Regions from separate parts of the Paraniabella aurantiaca genome, predicted to be linked through region 2. Evidence: riboswitches for the same ligand, from Rfam matches in the RefSeq annotation. Region 2 holds a riboswitch; each other region holds the start of a gene.
What was found. A riboswitch is a leader RNA that binds a small molecule or an ion and turns the genes downstream of it on or off. The one in region 2 is predicted to bind S-adenosylmethionine.
Positions count from the first base shown of each region.

Region 1: it holds a riboswitch for S-adenosylmethionine, as region 2 does, so the genes downstream of both, ACLOAU_RS09720 (redoxin domain-containing protein) here and ACLOAU_RS13450 (O-acetylhomoserine aminocarboxypropyltransferase/cysteine synthase family protein) in region 2, are expected to answer to the same signal.
Region 3: it holds a riboswitch for S-adenosylmethionine, as region 2 does, so the genes downstream of both, ACLOAU_RS11325 (trans-sulfuration enzyme family protein) here and ACLOAU_RS13450 (O-acetylhomoserine aminocarboxypropyltransferase/cysteine synthase family protein) in region 2, are expected to answer to the same signal.

Region 1 covers NZ_JBLOSY010000001.1:2,221,951-2,226,236, reverse strand. The annotation lists gene ACLOAU_RS09730 (lysoplasmalogenase) at 135-803, shown strand; gene ACLOAU_RS09725 (class I SAM-dependent methyltransferase) at 819-1,436, shown strand; SAM riboswitch class I at 1,562-1,690, shown strand; gene ACLOAU_RS09720 (redoxin domain-containing protein) at 2,091-3,245, shown strand; gene ACLOAU_RS09715 (SusC/RagA family TonB-linked outer membrane protein) at 3,528-4,286, shown strand, end outside.
Region 2 covers NZ_JBLOSY010000001.1:3,079,055-3,083,340, forward strand. The annotation lists gene ACLOAU_RS13435 (porin family protein) at 1-211, shown strand, start outside; gene ACLOAU_RS13440 (porin family protein) at 385-1,086, shown strand; gene ACLOAU_RS13445 (acyltransferase family protein) at 1,160-2,188, opposite strand; SAM riboswitch class I at 2,400-2,514, shown strand; gene ACLOAU_RS13450 (O-acetylhomoserine aminocarboxypropyltransferase/cysteine synthase family protein) at 2,833-4,143, shown strand; gene ACLOAU_RS13455 (homoserine O-acetyltransferase family protein) at 4,194-4,286, shown strand, end outside.
Region 3 covers NZ_JBLOSY010000001.1:2,597,300-2,601,585, forward strand. The annotation lists gene ACLOAU_RS11315 (sterol desaturase family protein) at 1-350, opposite strand, end outside; gene ACLOAU_RS11320 (TSUP family transporter) at 580-1,887, shown strand; SAM riboswitch class I at 1,956-2,070, shown strand; gene ACLOAU_RS11325 (trans-sulfuration enzyme family protein) at 2,227-3,423, shown strand; gene ACLOAU_RS11330 (phytanoyl-CoA dioxygenase family protein) at 3,687-4,286, shown strand, end outside.

The DNA of each region.
Region 1 (4,286 bases), 860 kb from region 2:
CACCAACCTTATCTTACGGAACAGGCTATTCTTCAGGGATAGCCTGTTTTGTTTTTTTAAATGAGGGAACATTTTTCAAAACTGCATTCCGAATTATACTGCATTATCTTTACTCAAACAGATCATTACCCCATATGAAACCTGCTTCTATTTTTGGCATCATAGCTATCACCTATTTCCTGGGTATGGCTTTTGAGCAAGACACCCTGCAGTTTATCTTTAAACCGTTATTAGTAAGCTCCTTACTGTACTATTTTATTTTAAGTACCAGACAGGTAACTTCGGCCCTGAAAAAATGGATAGTAGCTGCATTAATATTTTCTATTGCCGGCGACACCCTGCTTATGTTCGCCAATACCAATGAATTGTTCTTTATCCTGGGACTTTGCGCTTTCCTGTTAGCTCACCTTTTCTACATTTATACTTTTCATCAAATACGTACGCAACATCAGATATCGGGTAAGTGGTATGCCGCTATTATTGTAGCCATTTATTATTTCCTGATCATTAATTTTCTACTTCCACACCTGGGCGGTTTGAAATACCCGGTTATAGTGTATGGCCTCGTGATCAGCTTTATGCTGCTGGTAGCCATGCATCTTTATGACCTGGAAGATAATATCACTGCACGGTATCTCCTCACAGGGGCGATCCTTTTCGTGGTTTCAGATTCTGTATTAGCTATTAATAAATTTTACCACCCTTATCCCTGGGGAGGATGGGCTATTATGATTACTTATGTGCTGGCCCAATGGTTATTGGTAAAAGGACTTACCAGGTATATTAATACTGCCGCCATTTAAACCACATCTTTGTATATGATGTCACTACCTCAAAAGCCCGAAACATATTTTTTTAAGGATCAGCGCCTGGAGATATGTGTACCGGAGGAACAAGCCGTACTGGATAAGTATCGAAATAATAAAGACGATGCCTATTGGGCGCAGGTATGGCCCGCCTCTATAGGTCTTTGTCTTTTCCTGGAGCAACATACTCATCTGATCCTCAACAAACGAATACTGGAGCTGGCCGCCGGATTGGGCTTGCCGGGATTATATGCCGCATCCTTTGCAAAGCAAATAACTATTACCGATAAAGAGCCACTGGCCGAAGTATTTATAAAAAAGTCTGCACAGCATCTTGACTTAAAAAACATTATAACCAAAACCCTGAACTGGAAGGACGCTACTAAAGAACCGCTTCCTGAAGTAGTGCTATTAAGCGATGTCAATTATGAACCCGCTGTATTTGAAGAGTTGAAACAAGTACTCCAATTCTTCCTTGAACGCCAGGTAACTGTAATGATCAGTACACCTCAACGCCTGGTAGCTAAACCATTTATTATGGAACTGCTCCCCTACAGCTCTTTACAATGGAATTGTACAGTTTCGTTACATCAAAAAGAAGCAGGCGTTAGTGTTTTTGTATTGAAGTAAGAGAAGTACAACAAATAGCTTTTGCAAAAAGGTAACTCTAGGCGTAAAAAAATATTAGTGCACAATTTTAGTAGACTATTGTAAAATAGTTATATCTTTGTTATATCAAGTTCTTATAAATAGGTATCTTATCAAGAAAGATGGAGAGACAGGCTCGTTGAAATCTTAGCAACCAGTATGTAGATCATAACTATATATAAGGTGCTACATCCTACTCCTGGTCCGCTTTGGCGGCTACAGGAGAGAGATAAGTAAAATCTGCTGCAAGGAACCACCCTTTTGCAAAATGATCTTCAATGTCTTTTCCGATATCACCAACGTCTTTTATTTTTAATGAAGGATGTGGTTTCTCTTATGAAACAAATTATCGGAAAGGGTAAAAGATTCAGCTTCCTTGATCATACCTCAAACCAATTATAGTACAAACCTGAGAAATGAATATTAAAGTATTGAGTTGTTGTTGCTGATCACGCATCAATAGGCAGACAGATAATATCTATCTGGTCAGCATTTAAAGTATTACGAAATCCAGTAGCGTATTGAGTTAGATACAGCCATCTCAACCTTGAGATTGGCTATACTATCCTAATGCATATTAAATGCTTTTGCTTAGAAAGAAGAACATAGAATGTTTTACACTCTTAATTAAATATAATGACTATCCAATCAAAAATCACAGCACTGCTATCTGGTATAGCCTTGTTGTCGGGCGCAGCACTTTACGCCCAATCTGGCAAAGGAACTCCTTTTACTATCAATGGCAAATTAACCAAGATAGAGGATTCGGCAATTGTTTACCTGCAGTATAACCAGGATAAGAAAGCCATCAAAGACTCCTTCCTGGTTCAAAACGGTAAGTTCCATTTTAAAGGAACCATAGCTTATCCTGTAAGAGCTTTTCTCGTATACCAGCGATTAACGAAAAGCGAAAAAAGACAACCTGGTGATTATTTAAGCCTGTACCTGGAAAAAGGTATCACCAATATTAATGGTGGAGACACACTGGCCAAAGCTATTGTAACTGCCGGACCCGTAAACAAAGAATCCAAAGCGCTCTCTGAAACGCTGAAAGAAACCTCTTCAAAAATATCGGCCCTGTACGAGAAACATTATGCACTTAGCAAAGAGCAACGGGAAGATTCTGCCACCGCCAAACAATTTGATGACGCCGTAGAAGTAGTGAAAGCAGAACAAAAGACAGTACTTAAAGCTTTCCTCGACAAACGCCCAGCCACTATTGTTGCCCTCGATGCATTGCAACAGTATGCAGGTTATAATCCCGAGTACGCCACTACTTTTCCTTTGTTCGAACAGCTACCCCTTGCAGTACAACAAAGTTTCCAGGGAAAAACCTATTTGGACCGCCTGGAAAAACTCCGTGAAGTAGGTGTAGGAAAATATGCACCCGCATTTACGCAGGCTGATACATCAGGCGCTGCGGTGTCGTTGGCTTCATTCAAAGGCAAATATGTTTTAATAGACTTCTGGGCTTCCTGGTGTGGACCATGCAGGGCAGAAAATCCAAATGTGGTAGAAAATTTCGAAAAGTATAAGAACAGGAATTTTACGGTTCTCGGAGTATCATTAGACAGGGAAAACGCTAAAGACAAATGGCTTCAGGCAATACACGACGACAAGCTAACCTGGACTCATGTATCAGACCTTAAGTTCTGGGACAACGAGGTTGCCAAATTGTACGGCGTGGGTGCTATTCCTCAAAACTTCCTCTTAGACCCTTCAGGAAAGATCATAGCAAAAGATTTGCGCGAAGATGAACTGGATAAAAAGTTGAAAGAAATTTTCAACTAAAATACAAAGATGGGAATGCGGGAACATCCCCATCTGGTCAGAATCGTAAAAAACAAAAGTCGAATCAATCATTTTTTAAAACGAATCATCAATGACAAAACTAATAAAAAACACACAACCGGGCATTTTCTAAACCGCCCCTGCTAATATCGGCAATACTGTTAAAGACAATCAAGTCTTTACCTATTGTTTTGCTTTTCCGGTGACGTTTTATGGGAAGATGTCTGTTGCAAAGCAACCGGGAAAGCTAATCCTATTTTTTCATTTCGATTACAATCAAACATGAATAGCAAACTTATCATGCTATTGCTGCTTGCCGTGTGCCTGCACCTGCAGGTTGCTGCGCAGCAATCAGGCTTTTCTATAACAGGCACTGTTACCGATTCCTCAGGGCAACAGCTTGCCGGTGCTACCATTGCTTTACGGCCCGCAGGCATTAATACCTTAACTGACGCCAGGGGCTCCTTCTCTTTTAATGATCTGAAAGCAGGAACCTATTCCATAAGAGTAAGTTTTAAAGGCTACGAGAACCTCGTTAAAGAAGTAATAATTCCATCGCAGGGCACCTATCTCCGCCTTCAGTTAAACAAGAACTATAACGTTCTTGACGAGGTAGTAACAGTGGCATACGGTAAATCCAAGTTTCGTGATCTGACAGGTGTAGTAAGTTCTTTAAATGAGAAAGCCATTAAAGACGCTCCTATGGGCTCAACCATTCAAAGTCTGCTTCAGGGCCGGGCCGCGGGTGTAGACGTAGCAATACAATCAGCCTCTCCCACTTCTCCTATCTCAGTAGTGATTCGTGGCGCTTCTTCCCTATCCGGTGACAATCAGCCTTTGTGGGTTATTGACGGAGTACCACAGTATAACGTTTCCACAACCGGTAACATCGCTAATACGCTTTACAATCTTAATATCAATGACGTGGAAGGCATAGACATACTTAAAGATGCCTCGGCAACTGCGCTGTATGGATCGAGAGCGTCGAACGGCGTGGTTATCGTAACCACTAAAAGAGGAAAGAACGGAGCGCCGCCACTG
Region 2 (4,286 bases):
GATTAATAATAGCAGTTTCAGTGGAGATTGGGATCAGGCTAATCTAAGGAAATTTGATGCGGGTGGTAAGCTATTGGCAGGTTACCAGTTAAGCAACGGTTTATCCTTAAATTTAAATGCAAACCTTGGTTTGGTGAAATTAGCAGATGTTGATAATCCACCTACTACTAATAATACTTCTTTTGGAGTAACGGTAGGATATAAGTTCTAAGTTAGATCAATATTAGATAGACGAAGCCTTTGGTTATAGCCAGAGGCTTTGTTGTTTTAATAGGCAAATATGCTGAGCTTTAATTTTTTGTAGTACTGTTGCGTATCTACATCTTGCTGCGTCTCAGATGCAAACATCTTTTATATTTGCAGTTAACTTAAAAAATAAAGCTTATGAGATTAAGACCTTTTTTACCCGTAGTTCTTTTTGCGTTTTTTCTTACCATCAGTAGTATGGCAAAAGCCCAGATAGGCGTTAGGGCCGGCTTTAATGCCTACAATGTTATCTCCCGGAACGGAAATGGTAATGAGTTGTACAATGGCTCCAGGCTGAATCCTGGGTTTCATGTTGGTGTAACTTATGATTACCTGCTATCCAATAATTTTTATATTCAACCTGCTGCTTTATTTACTACAAAAGGCTATCGTATAAAAGATATACAGGAGTATTCTTCTGTTGAATCTTACCTTACTCCTTACTATGTTGAAGTACCGGTGAATTTCCTGTATGCTCCAAAGCTTGGAAAAGGAAGATTGCTGCTGGGGGCAGGACCTTATGTCGCCTATGGCCTAGGTGGCCGGGGCGAGTATTATGGAAAGACTATGGTGGATGGTGTGGTGACAAGAAATGATCAAAGTGCCGATCTTCAGTTTCTGAGCGATACAGATGATCTTAAGACTGGTAAATGGGCTTATGGTAAAACCTGGGACTATGGAGTTCAGATATTAGAAGGCTATGAGTTTAATGAACGCTTGTCTTTTCAGGTCAATGCGCAACTGGGCCTCGCTAATATTCATCCCGACAGTAAAGGCGTTAAATCAACCAGTAAAATAAAGAATATTGGCTTTGGCGTTTCGGTTGGATACATATTTTAGTTTTTAACTAAAGGGAAGTTCGCATCCATTGTAACTTCCCTCTAACTTTATCTTTTTCCTGCAGCGCTAATCTTTATCTCAACCGTTGCTTAAGTTTTAAGAAGCGTTTTTCTATCAAATGCCAGGATAAGTAAGACAAAGCATAAGTGACGATCAGACTTAGAATGGTTAATTGCAGCGGTGGAAAGTTATGATAGTTCATCAACGTTTGCTGCACCAGGAAACCGTAGATATAAATGCCATACGATATGTCCCCCATTTTTTGAGGCAGGTATGCCAGTTGCTTCGAATATGAGATAGCAACGAGTATAATCAACAATGAAAGTACGAATGGCGAGCTTGAATAAAATAGTTGCAGGGGAAAGGAGGCTGCCAGCAAGAGTAATAATGCAATTTTAATATAAGGCTTGTTTAGCTTTTGTAATTGGTCTGGCTTTACCAAACTAAGGAGGCATCCTGCAATAAAAAATATCGCCAACCTGTAAAACAGATGAGGGACAAGCTTTACCGACCATAAAAAGGAAGCAAATAAGTCGGGCTTTAAGTTCATAGCATAATAGCAAATTAAAAAAGAAGCAACGAGGCCTGCACTCAGTGTATAGGCATTTTTTCTGATAGGATATAACAGCAATACAAACAGGTACATGGAAAATTCATAGCTAAGCGTCCATAAACTACCGTTGATGGCCTGAGGATAAGGATTGGCATCAAATACACCGGTAACATAGTATTGAACATTGTATAAGAAAAAGTTGTTGGGTAAATATGTAAAAAACAGGGGTTCATTAAGAATATTATTTCCTTTATATACGATACGTATTATAAGCAGGGAAAACAGGAGCATGAAAAACAACGCAGGAAATAATCTCAAACCTCTTTTTACAAGATATTCGATGGGAGATTTACTTCGTTTTAAGCTGGTCAATATTAAAAAACCACTGAGCACAAAAAAAGCGTTAACGGCGATATCTCCTAAAGTAGCCTGTTCGTTTGTATTCGAAGCTAAAATTTCAGGGCTGCCGGTGAGCGGATAGGAGTGAGAAACAATCACCAATGACGATAAAAAGAACCTTAAAAAATCGAAATTATTTTCCTTGTGCATAGGATGACATAAAGCAGCTCATATAAACAGGCAGCTATTGGGTAATACAATGATATAAAAGTTAGTATTGGACAGTTTGTTTTCTTAAGTTACCGGTATAAATACAACACTGGAGCAAAAATAGTATTGGCGTACTGATATTCATGCCGCTATTTCCTGTATTTTTTTTATTTCCCAAATCTAACCTATATTTGCGCCTCGTTCTTTTATATACTTATCAAGAAAGGCAGAGGGTATGGCCCTGTGAAGCCTTGGCAACCTGTTCCCGATACAATGGAACAAGGTGCCAATTCCAACTCCGGATTTTGTTCGGGGAAAGATAAGCCGGTAGTTTCAAATTCAAACATCTTATCAATATGTGAAGCCCGCCTGCTTATCTGGCGGGCTTTTTTTTGCCTTTTCTGTTGGGTGTATTACATGAATCGAAAGCCAAAATGAATTTTATTTTGTAATAACAAAAAATGGAAATACTTTAGAGGAGATGTTTCAACATACACATATGAGTTCTTCTGCCATTGCTGCTGCAATGTGTTGTTGTATGCGTTGTATGCCCGCGCGGGCATAACATATCTTCTAAGGCTCAGGCCTTTCCAAACTATTTTACGGTTATTTCATTTTATTACTTCATTCTTATAAACATTATTATGAGTCAGAAACTACATTTCGACACTTTACAATTGCATGCAGGTCAGCAACCCGATCCTACTACCGGGAGCCGGGCTTTGCCTATTTATCAAACCACCTCTTACCAGTTCAAAAATGCCGAACATGCGGCTAATCTCTTTGGATTACGGGAGTTTGGAAATATATACACCCGTATTATGAACCCCACTACGGATGTATTTGAACAAAGGCTGGCTGCCTTAGAGGGAGGTGTGGCTGCTGTGGCAACTTCCTCAGGACAGGCGGCCCAGTTTTTAGCCATTACCAATATCCTGGAATCCGGAGATAACTTTGTCAGTACTTCGTTTGTATACGGGGGTACTTATAACCAGTTTAAAGTTGCTTTCAAAAGACTGGGTATTGAAGCCCGGTTTGCAGAAGGTGATAATGTGGATAGCTTCAGAACCAAAATTGATGATAAAACCAAGGCTATTTACCTGGAAACAATTGGCAACCCCAAATTAAATATCCCGGATTTTGAAAAGTTCGTGGCCTTAGCTAAAGAGTTCGATATTCCATTGATCGTTGATAACACATTTGGAGCAGGCGGTTACTTATTCAAACCCATTGAGCACGGTGCTAATATTGTAGTAAACTCAGCTACTAAATGGATTGGCGGACACGGTACAAGCATTGGCGGTATTATCATTGACGGAGGTAATTTTAATTGGGGCAACGGTAAATTTACCCAATTTACAGAGCCTTCAGAAGGTTACCACGGTTTGAAGTTCTGGGAAGTTTTTGGTGAAGGCAACCCGCTTGGTCTGCCTAATATAGCATTTGCAATCAGGGCACGCGTAGAAGGCTTGAGAGATTTCGGTCCGGCGCTGAGTCCTTTTAATTCTTTCCTGCTGTTACAGGGTATTGAAACCTTGTCATTGCGTGTGCAACGCACTGTAGATAATGCACTGGCTTTGGCTAAATGGCTGGAAGCGCATGATAAAGTGGAGTTTGTATGGTATCCGGGCCTTGAAAGCAGCGAGTATCATGAACTGGCTAAGAAATACCTGACCAATGGTTTTGGGGGTGTGTTGCAGTTCGGGATCAAAGGAGGCATAGAAAACGGCAAGAAGTTTATTGATAGTTTGAAATTGGTAAGCCACCTGGCTAATGTGGGTGACGCTAAAACGCTGGCTATTCATCCGGCATCTACTACACATGAGCAATTGAGCGATGAAGAAAGAAAAGGTGCTGGTGTATTGGATAACCTGATACGCATCAGTGCCGGTATAGAATATGTAGATGATATAAAAGCGGATTTCGAGCAGGCTTTTGCTGCTGTATTCGCATAAAAATGAAACTGTCTTAAGGTTCGTTGCCTTAAGACAGTTTTTTTTAAAATATGAAGCAAGAGGTTTTTAAGTATAGCGGGTCATTTGTGCTGGAGAGTGGAGCAGTATTGCAGAACCTGCACCTGGCTTATACTACGTATGGA
Region 3 (4,286 bases), 480 kb from region 2:
TCTTCACTTTGATGATGTACCACGTGCGCTGCCCAGAAAGCATTAATCTCGTGTGCCAACCGGTGGTACCAGTACCAAACAAAATCTGTAACCAGGAAGAGAAGTACCCATACAATGAAGCTTTCTTTAATATCGAATAAGGCAAAATTTTCGTACACATAGGTGAAGAAATAAAAAAACAGGCCGGTCGTAAAAAGATCCAGTAACCGTTCGGCTATACCCACGTTGATATTGGCCACCGACTCTGCATACTGGAAAAAATTTTTACCGCTTCTTTTAGAATATAAGTACTCCCAGGCTATAAAAAAAAGAAACAGAGGAATAGCAAACGCTAAAAAATTTAAATGCATGATGATCGGAATTTTAGTCTACTTTTTATATAGACTATTCAAAGGTATTATTTTGTCCAATACGGGGTGTTATAAAAAACTAAAATTTCGACACCTGATTTCGATCAAAGTAATTTTTATACGAAAGATGAAAAAATTACATATATTTGTCCACTAAAATTATAGACTAATCTGTTTTTCACCTGTTTAAGGCGTAAAGCAGGGGTCGGGAAAATTGAATACCTGGTTTATGACTGATCTGGCAGCTGTTAATAAGAAGGCAAACGGGGCAAGCGCTTCTTTTCCTTTTCTTTTGCGCATGGAAGGGCTTAAAGTGCTCGTTATAGGCGGTGATAGCGTAGCCATACGTCACCTCAAAGAAATAGATAATAGTGCGCCTGGCGCCGAGGTTCGCATCATCGCTGAGCAATTAAGCGAAGACCTGAAGGAATGGGCTTCTGCACATGCAAAAGTTATAATCGAAGAGCGATTATATGACCCGTTTGATATTCAACATGCCGATGCTGTGATCATCGCCACCAGTGATTCAGCACTAATAGACCAGATCAATAGTGATGCGGCCGAATATGGTTTAGCCAACGTAAGGATCGGTCATGCCAACAGGCACGGAAGCGACCAGTCGAATGGCGTAACCATAAAGAAGGCGCAATCAGGCTTAAAGGGGATATCCAATAAAAGAATTGCAACCTATGCGCTTGCCGCCTTCGCCTTTATGTTAATAGGGCATATGATTTTTTCTTACTGGCCTTTTGAGGAGATAAGGGTTCATGCGGTTAATTTATATAGTTCATTAGACCAGGCTTTTTTAATTATGCTGGCTGCGGGGTTTGTAGCACAGCTGGTAGATGGAGCCCTGGGCATGGGTTATGGTGTGGCCAGTACCACTATATTATTATCTGCAGGAGTAAGTCCGGCAGCCATCAGCGGCAGTATACATACGGCTGAAATGTTTGCCAGTGGGGCATCTGGCTATAGCCATTATAAGTTTGGTAACGTTAATAAGAAATTGTTTAAAACATTGTTACTGCCCGGTGTGGTCGGTGCCATAGCCGGTGCTATTTTGTTGGTGTACCTGGGCGAAAAATTCAGTGATTGGGTAAGGCCTATCCTGGCTGTATATACACTTTTCCTGGGTGTTAAAATACTTTCTAACGCTTTTAAGAAAAAGGTAGTAAAGAAAAAGTTCAGGAGATATGGGGCACTGGCGGGAGCCGGTGGCTTCCTGGATTCTTTTGGTGGCGGAGGATGGGGACCGCTGGTTACAACCACCCTTATTACAAAAGGACGTACACCTAAGTATGTGATCGGATCGGTAAGTCTCACTGAATTTTTTGTAACCCTATCCAGTGCATTCACCTTTTTTATTTTGTTGGGTGTAAGTCATTGGCAAACAATTTTAGGTCTTATTATCGGAGGGTTGATTGCAGCGCCATTAGCTGCGAAACTGGCCGGCAGACTGCCTCGCAGAACGGCTTTCGTGCTGCTGGGTGTGCTCGTAATTATATGGAGTGCCAGGATCTTAATAAAACTTTTATAAAAAAATAATGCAGTAAAGTTTGGAATTTAAAATTCATACGCTTTACTTTTGCAATAGTTCTTTTCAATCTCTTATCAAGAAAGGCAGAGGGTAATGGCCCGATGAAGCCTTGACAACCTCTTCATAGCAATGCTGTGAAAAAGGTGCCAAATCCATCTCCGGTATACCGGAGGCAGATAAGTCAGCGTTCAGCTTATAAAATATTATTTAGTAAAATAGTAAAGCTCATCCTGATTTGCGGGGTGAGCTTTTTTGTTTTTACAATAAGCCGCTACCGAATGTTTTTCCTGATAAGGGTTGATGATTATACATTCATTCATCTTTAAAAACAAATCAGTTATGAGCAACAACGCAACACAAACCATTCACAGTATTCCCGTAGATCCGCTTACAGGTTCAATTGCGGTTCCCATTTATCAAACCTCCACCTTTGTACAGGAGGCGCCTGGTGTGAACCTCGGCTACGATTATTCAAGAACGAACAATCCGACAAGGGCTACTTTGGAAAAGATCATCGCAGGTCTTGAAGGCGGCCATACCGGCGCTGCTTTCTCCAGCGGGCTTGCTGCTATTGATGCTGTAGTAAAGCTGCTGAAAAGTGGTGATGAAATAGTAGCAGTAGATGATATTTATGGAGGCGCTTTCCGGCTTTTTACCCATGTGTATGAAAAGTTCGGCATTAAGGTAACGTATGTGGATAGTACAAATGCAGATAATGTGTTTGAAGCCATTACTCCTCAAACCAAGCTGATCTGGATTGAAACGCCTACCAATCCAACCCTGAAGATATCGGATATAGCCACCATTGCTAAGATAGCTAAAGCTAACAACTGCCTGCTGTGTGTCGACAATACCTTCGCCTCTCCGGCATTGCAACAACCTTTATTATTGGACGCTGATATTGTGGTGCATTCTGCAACCAAATACCTGGGAGGGCATTGCGATTTAATAGCTGGTGTGGTCGTTACAAAAACAGAAGAACTGGGCGCTAAAATTAAGTTTATACAAAATGCCAGCGGTGCAGTGTTAGGACCATTTGATTGTTGGCTGATCATAAGAGGAATTGAAACATTACATCTCAGGATAAAACAACATGGAATTAACGCGCTGGAAGTAGCAAGGTACCTGGAGCAGCATCCGGCTGTTGAAAAGGTTTTTTACCCGGGGCTGGAGCAGCACCATAATCATGCGATTGCAAAGCAGCAGGCGACAGGTTTTGGAGGCGTGGTTTCTTTCACTTTAAAAAATGATACAGAAGATGCGGCTACCAAGTTTGTTACTGCTACAAAATATTTCAGGTTGGCCGAAAGCCTCGGCGGAGTGAAAAGTCTTTTATGTCATCCTGCGGCGATGACGCATAAGAGCATCCCTGTAGAAAAACGCAGAGCGGCCGGAGTGAGCGATAGTCTGATCAGGCTGTCAGTTGGCTTAGAGGAAGCGGCTGATCTGATCAGCGACCTGGAGCAGGCTTTCACAACGTTGGTATTAGCGCAGGAGGATGCGCCCGTTAACAGGCAAGAGCTGTCGGAAATCTGATCATGATGAGCAGAAAAAAATATTTTATAAAATATTAGTCTACTTATTTGGTGGACTAATATTGGCTTCTTATATTTGCCTTATCAATCTAATAATAATTGTCACAGTCTACAACATATAGCTTTTATAACTGCAAGGAACGCATGTTTGCCTCCCCACTTTGCAGGTGTTGTTGTTGTTGCTAATTTATTCAAAGGGTAGAATTACCTGATTTTATTATTCTCTTCTTCTTCTTTTCATTAACACTTTAATGCTTTATTATTATGAGTAACGCTACACAGCAGTTTCACTACTACGATGGAATAAAATCCCTGCACACACAACACTTAAAAACACATGGTATTTTACATTTCAAACAATTTGTTTCCGCGCACAAGGTGAAGCAATTATTATTTGAAGTAAAATCGGTAGAAACATTTTTATTAAATAAAGGAGCAACCGCAGTTAACGGTATTCCCTTAAAATTTGGTTCGGATGTAAACGGCGCTCCGCTGATACAACGTATCGCATTTGCATCGCAGTATAGTGAGGTGCTAAAGGCATTTTTAAAAAGCGACCAGGTACAACAATTGGTTCACCTGTTAGCGCCGTTTGATGGCCGTATCGGTGAAACTGAAAAAGATGGTCTGGTAGTGAATCACTATCTGAATACGGAGCGCAGTGGCTTTACGAGATTGGGTTGGCACACCGATAGTCCGCGGGATTTGTTTTTAGGTTCACGCATTAAGCCTATGCTCAACGTGGGACTTCATTTAGATGATTGCCCTCAAACCAATGGTGGGCTTAGAGTATTGGCGGGTACGCATAATAAAGGCCTCCTGACCTTATTCTTCAAGAAAAAATATTTTATCGATCATAAACCA